DNA from 2 places in the Caproiciproducens sp. LBM24188 genome. Region 2 is predicted to be linked to the other one. Evidence: predicted binding sites of a transcription regulator. Region 2 holds the regulator's gene; the other holds the start of a gene.
What was found. The regulator Rex, encoded in region 2, represses fermentation and respiration genes when NADH is low (regulators of the CRP and FNR family bind a similar motif). The targets are predictions, from matches to a motif close to ATTGTTAANNNNTTAACAAT.
Positions count from the first base shown of each region.

Region 1: a site for Rex is predicted at 1,528-1,547, ahead of ACSVDI_RS00010 (phosphoenolpyruvate carboxykinase (GTP)). Genes of this name have one in related genera too.

Region 1 covers NZ_CP196862.1:954-4,366, forward strand. Annotated here, with positions in the region: gene ACSVDI_RS00010 (phosphoenolpyruvate carboxykinase (GTP)) at 1-1,431, opposite strand, end outside; gene tsaD (tRNA (adenosine(37)-N6)-threonylcarbamoyltransferase complex transferase subunit TsaD) at 1,622-2,644, opposite strand; gene rimI (ribosomal protein S18-alanine N-acetyltransferase) at 3,027-3,413, opposite strand, start outside.
Region 2 covers NZ_CP196862.1:1,565,073-1,568,485, forward strand. Annotated here, with positions in the region: gene ACSVDI_RS07400 (aconitate hydratase) at 1-111, shown strand, start outside; gene ACSVDI_RS07405 (NADP-dependent isocitrate dehydrogenase) at 204-1,412, shown strand; gene ACSVDI_RS07410 (redox-sensing transcriptional repressor Rex) at 1,443-2,087, shown strand; gene ACSVDI_RS07415 (V-type ATP synthase subunit D) at 2,193-2,816, opposite strand; gene ACSVDI_RS07420 (V-type ATP synthase subunit B) at 2,848-3,413, opposite strand, start outside.

The DNA.
Region 1 (3,413 bases), 1.4 Mb from region 2:
GATCTTCGGAGCCTTGTCGCCGAGCTTTTCGCCCATTTCGATCCAGTGCTTGAAGTAGTCACCCATATGATAGCCGCAGAAAGGCAGCATAGCCATTGGGTCACGGCGTACAACACCGACTGCACCAGCAGCAGCAGCGGTTGTTTCAGAAGCCATGATGGAGCCTACGAACACACCGTTGTTCCAGTCACGGGACTGGTACACCAGCGGAGTGGTCTGAGCACGACGGCCGCCGAAGATAATGGCAGAAATCGGCACGCCCTCGCCCTTGTCGAATTCAGGGCTGATGCACGGGCAGTTCTTAGCAGGCGCGGTGAAGCGGCTGTTCGGATGAGCGCCCTTCTGGTCGGAAGTGGTGCCGTCCCACGGCTCGCCCTTCCAGTTCAAAGCGTGCTTCGGCGGATTCTTGTCGAGGCCTTCCCACCAAACCGTATTGTCGTCCAGGTTCTGGGCAACGTTGGTAAAGATGGTGCCGGATTTTGTGGAAGCAAGAGCATTCGGATTGGAATGTTCGTTGGTTCCCGGTGCAACGCCGAAGAAGCCATTTTCCGGGTTAATGGCATACAGTCTGCCGTCGGCACCCTGGCGCATCCAAGCGATATCGTCGCCAACCGTCCAAATTTTATAGCCCTTCTTGCGGTAGCCTTCCGGCGGAATGAGCATAGCAAGGTTGGTCTTGCCGCATGCAGACGGGAACGCAGCAGCAATATACTTGATTTCGCCCTGCGGATTCTGCAGGCCGAGGATCAGCATGTGCTCAGCCATCCAGCCCTGGGTCTTACCAAGGTAGGAAGCAATACGAAGTGCAAAGCACTTTTTGCCGAGCAGCACGTTTCCACCGTAACCGGAGTTCACGGAAATAATGGTGTTGTCTTCCGGGAAGTGGCAGATGTATCTCTTTTCTGCATCAATGTCGCACTTGCAGTGCAGACCGCGCACCCATTCGTTGCTGTCGCCGAGGGTATCCCATACCTTCTGGCCAACGCGGGCCATGATGCTCATATTCAATACAACGTAAATAGAGTCGGTCAGCTCAACGCCGATTTTGGAAAGCGGGGAACCGATCGGGCCCATGGAGTACGGAATTACATACATGGTGCGGCCTTTGTAGCTTCCACGTGCAATATCGTAAAGCATTTTATATGCTTCTTTGGGGTCTTTCCAGTGGTTCGTCGGGCCTGCGTCTTCTTCCTTGCGGGAGCAGATGAAGGTTCTGTCTTCCACACGGGCAACGTCGTTGACGGCCGTACGGTGCAGGTAGCATCCCGGGAGCTTGTCCTGGTTCAGCTTAATGAGCTCCCCAGTGGAGCAGGCTTCCGCGCGCAGCTGTTCCAGCTGTTCTTCTGTTCCGTCAATCCAGACCAGATTGTCGGGGCAGACAAGCTGTTTCATTTCTTCAATCCAGCTTAGTACTGACTTGTTGTTAGTCATAACCCTTTCTCCTTTCGGCCCAATGGCCTTAACGAAATTTTCTTCACTTTAGATTATAATACAATTTTTGTCAACATTCAATTGAGTTACGAGAAATTTGTTAATTTTTTAGCAAATTATTTTTATAGAAGAATAAAATTTATAATTATTCTCTAATTTTACATATTTATGCATAAATATTCATACTTTTTCATTTGGAACCGTACGACCGCTCTATCGGAAGCTCTGCACAGGCGTTCAAATCAGGCCCTGCTATTGTTCCCGAACAGTATTCATAATATCCCTGAGCACCCACCATGGCAGCGTTGTCCCCGCACAGGGAAAGCAATGGCATGTAAAAGCTCCAGCCGCGCTGGGCGCATTCCTGCTGCAGTCTGCGGCGCAGCAGAGAATTGGCCGAAACACCGCCTGCAATCACCAGTTTGGTGCTGCCGGTTTCCTTCGCGGCACGCACAAAATTTTTGACTAAGCAGTCCACAACCGCCTTGCGGAAAGAAGCGGCGAGATCCGGCACATTCAGCGTCTGCCCCTTCTGTTCCGCATTATGAATGAGATTAATCACCGCAGTTTTCAGACCGGAAAAACTGAAATCGTACGGCGCACCGTCCACGCTGGGGTGCGGAAGCGCAAATGCTTCCGGATTTCCATTTTCTGCAATTTTATCCATTTCCACACCGCCCGGGTACGGCATTCCCATAGCGCGCGCCGCCTTATCAAACGCTTCGCCCGCCGCGTCGTCGCGGGTGCGCCCCAAAACACGAAGATCGGTGTAATCTTTTACTTCAATAATATGGCTGTGCCCGCCGGACACCACCAGACAGAGGAACGGCGGCTCCAGCTCCGGTGAAGTCAGGTAATTTGCCGCGATATGGGAGCGCAGGTGGTGCACCGGAACCAGCGGCTTGCCGCTGGCCACCGCCAGACCCTTGGCAAAGTTTACGCCCACCAGCAGAGCGCCGATCAACCCCGGCGCATAGGTTACAGCGATGGCATCCACGTCCTCCAGCTTCATGCCGGCTTCGTCCAGCGCCTGCTGCGTAACGCCCACCACCGCTTCACAGTGACGGCGCGAGGCAATCTCCGGCACCACGCCGCCGTAAAGTTTATGTTCCTCCACCTGCGAGGCAACCACCGAAGAAAGAATTTTTCGGCCGTCCTCCACCACCGCCGCTGCGGTTTCGTCGCAGGAGCTTTCCAAAGCCAAAATACGCATATTATTTTCCTTTCCCTATTTTATTTTAATTCGTTCAATTAGTATCTATATAAACCGCTTTGATGTTCTCCGCCCATAGATGTCGCAGAGTGTACCTTACGCGAAGTAATTCTTTTTCGCTCCGTCCATGAAAATCATCAAGACATCGGAAGCAAAAGTTCGTTTTTGGGGATACCTTGGAGGGTGCAGGGAGGGATTTATGGAGCCCTCCTTTGGCCTTTCAAATCCCTCCCTGCCCACACTTTGCCTACTTTCGGGCGGAACCGAAAGTAGGGGCCCGCCCGGCCTGAAGGCAAAAGTTCAGACTAAGCAGCCGGCTCTCGGGAAAATATTGGGATTTCTTTCCTTCAAAATTTAAAACAAAAGGGCCATTAATTTTGCACTATCCATTGTTCCCAGATAATGTTTTTGTCATCAGTACCGCATTCTCGCGGGGGTCGGTATAAAAATTGCGCCGTTTTCCCACCGGCAGAAATCCTGCGGCAGTATACAGCGCAATGGCGGGCGCATTGGATTCGCGCACCTCCAGCGTAAGGAACTCCGCGTGATGCGCTTCGGCATACGAAATTAAATAGTCCACCAGTGCCCGCGCGATTCCCTGGCGGCGCAGTTCGGGCGCGACGCACACCTTATCAATATAGCATTCCCCGCAGACGCAGTGCATTCCGGCGCAGCCCACCGCCGTTCCGTCCAGAACCGCAGCGGCAAACACCGCTGTATCGCTGGAAAGCTCCGCTTTCAGCCCGTCATAGGTCCAGGGGTGGGAAAA
Region 2 (3,413 bases):
AAAAACAAAACAAAAGGCACCGAATTTGAAGTGAAAGCAGTATTGACCGACCGTCAGCGCAATATGGTTTTGGCAGGCGGCCTGTTGAATTATACCAGAGAACAAAACTAACTGCCTGTGCAGTTTTTCAGCTGGACGGGGAAGTTCCGCACGCTGGGTGCAGCGGGACTTCCGGTTCGCAGGGAAAGGATGGTCATTAAAATATGGATAAAATTCAGATGAAAACACCCTTGGTCGAGATGGACGGGGATGAAATGACCCGCGTCATCTGGAAGATGATAAAAGACATTCTGATTACACCTTATGTCGACCTGAAAACGGAATACTATGACCTCGGTTTGGAAAACCGCGATGCAACCAATGATCAGGTGACCTTGGATTCCGCGAATGCCACGAAAAAATACGGCGTGGCGGTCAAATGCGCCACTATTACCCCGAACGCCGCGCGCGTTAAGGAATACAATCTGAAAGAGATGTGGAAATCTCCGAATGGAACCATCCGCGCAATTCTGGACGGTACGGTGTTCCGCGCTCCGATTCTGGTTAAGGGAATTTCCCCGTATATTTCGAACTGGAAGAAGCCGATTACCATTGCCCGCCATGCTTATGGTGATGTTTACCGCAATGTGGAGCTCTCAGTTCCGGCCGGTTCTAAGGCGGAGCTTCTTGTAACCCGGCCCGACGGAACGGAAGAACGCGCATTGATCCATGATTTTAAGACTCCCGGTATTATTCAGGGGCAGCACAATCTCGACAAAAGTATTGAAAGTTTTGCCAAATCGTGCTTTAATTATGCTTTGGACACAAAACAGGATGTCTGGTTCTCCACCAAGGATACGATATCCAAAAAATACGACCATCGTTTTAAGGATATCTTTCAAGAGATTTTTGACAAAGATTACAAAGAGGCCTTTGAAAAAGCAGGAATTACCTACTTCTATACTCTGATTGACGACGCTGTGGCCCGTGTTGTCCGTTCGGAAGGCGGCTTCATTTGGGCCTGCAAAAACTATGACGGCGATGTTATGAGTGATATGGTCGCGACGGCGTTCGGAAGTCTGGCCATGATGACCAGCGTTCTGGTTTCCCCCGACGGGGTGTACGAATATGAAGCGGCGCATGGTACCGTGCAGCGCCACTATTACAAGCACCTGAAAGGGGAAAAGACGTCTACCAATTCGATGGCGACTTTGTTTGCATGGACCGGCGCACTGAAAAAGCGCGCAGAGCTTGATGCCCTGCCGGAATTGATGCGTTTTGCACAAATGCTGGAAGAAGCGTCCCTGCAGACCATTGAAGACGGCGTCATGACCGGCGATCTTGCCAGTCTTTCCACACTGCCCAACAAGCAGTCGGTTGATACGGAGACGTTTCTTCGGGAAATTGGGAAAAGGCTTGCTTTGAAACTGTAATTTAAGCAGGATAAACGGAGGTAATGCGTTGTGCCAAAACGCGAGAATATTTCAATGTCTGTCATCCGGCGGCTGCCCCGGTATTATCGTTTTTTAAAACACCTGAGAAGCAAAGGCGTGGTTCGAATTTCATCCACCGAGCTTTCGGCAAAACTGGGTCTTACCGCATCGCAAATCCGTCAAGATTTAAACTGTTTCGGCGGGTTTGGCCAGCAGGGCTACGGTTATATGGTGGACCAGCTCTGTGAAGAAATCGCCCATATCCTGGGCTTGTCAAACGGGTACAAAACGATTCTGCTCGGTGCCGGCAACCTGGGGCAGGCGATCGCTTCGCATATGTCTTTTGAAGATGATGGCTTCAATCTAATCGGTATTTTCGACAGCGCGCCGCAGAAAATCGGCAAAACGGTGAACGGCCTTACCGTGCAGGATATTGCCAGTTTGGAAGAGTTTTGTCAGGCCGATATGCCCTCGATGGCGGTACTGTGCGTTCCCAGAGAAGCTTCCGCCGTACTGGTGGAACGTCTGTATAATATCGGTGTGCGCAATTTCTGGAATTTCAGTCACTACGACATTATTATGAAATATCCGGACGCACTGGTGGAAAATGTGCATCTGAGCGACAGCCTGATGACACTTTGCTATAAAATTTCTAATACGCCAGATGCTTCTTGACTGTCTTTGATTCTAAAAGAGCCGGTTTCCGCATAAAAAACGGAACCGGCTCTCTTTTATTATTTCACAAAATAAAACCCCGGTACACGCGCCGGGGTTTTGTTCTTAAGAATTGTTTTGATTGCTTTTCTGTTGTTTAATTACCTTTAAACGGGAGAACTCTTCACGATCCTTTTCTTCTAGAGCATCCGTAATGATTTTCACGGTCTGCTCAAAGCGGGGAATCATGATGTTGCGCAAAGCATTGGCGCGTTTTTGTGTCTTTTTAATGGCGTCGGCCAGACGATAAACACTGTTTTCTACTTCGGCAAGTTCCGCCGTCAGGCGTTTTACATCGTTAAATTTATTATATGCATTATCCAACTCAATGTTGGTTGACCTCAATCCAAAGGGAATCGGAATTTTGGATTCCTTCAGGGACACCATGGGAATTTCCACGCCCATAACGCTGCGGTAGGCCACGTTCAGGTTGTTGTCCAGCGGAACCGTAAGGGAAAGCTCCGCGCTGATTCCCAGCGTGATATTGGCTTTTTGAAGCGCAGCATAAGCTTCCTCATACGTATCGTCGATCTGGTTCTGTATGGTTGCAGCCCGGCCGATCAGTGCCATCATTTCCCGGATTAAGATATTGCGCTTGCGGTCCAACAGCTCAAAGCCTGTGCGGGACAGGGCAAGCGATTTTTTAGTTGCTAGCAGATTGCCTTTGGTTGGTACAATCTGATTACCCAAGGCGGGTCACCTCCTCCGGTACGGAGCGGAATCAAACCGGCTCATCACTTTCGGTGCTTTCGTTCGGTTCCGCGTCTATGCTATTTTGGGACTTTTCGCCGCTTTCCAGCTGCTGTTTGGCCTTTTCATAATACCGATCCAGTGTTTCGCTGTCCACACGATCCAGTTCCTCGCGGGGGAGGGTGGCAAGCAGCTGCCAGCCAAGGTCAAGGCTCTGGTCAATGGAGCGGTTCTCGTTTGCGCCTTGGTTGACAAACCGCGCCTCAAACCGTTTGCCGAACTCAATATATTTCTTATCCGTTGGGGAGAGTTCCTCTTCACCGATAACAGAGGCAAGCGAACGGGCATCCATTACCTTTGCGTAAGAAGCAAACAGTTGGTTGGAAACAGCGGCGTGGTCTGCACGGGTAAAGCCTTCGCCAATGCCGTCTTTCATCAGACGCGACAGGGAAGGAAGCACAGAAACCGGCGGATAAACTCCGGCGCTGTCAAGTGCGCGGTCCAGCACAATTTGGCCTTCTGTGATATAACCGGTCAAGTCTGGAACCGGGTGTGTAACATCGTCGTTTGGCATGGTCAGAATCGGAATCTGCGTAA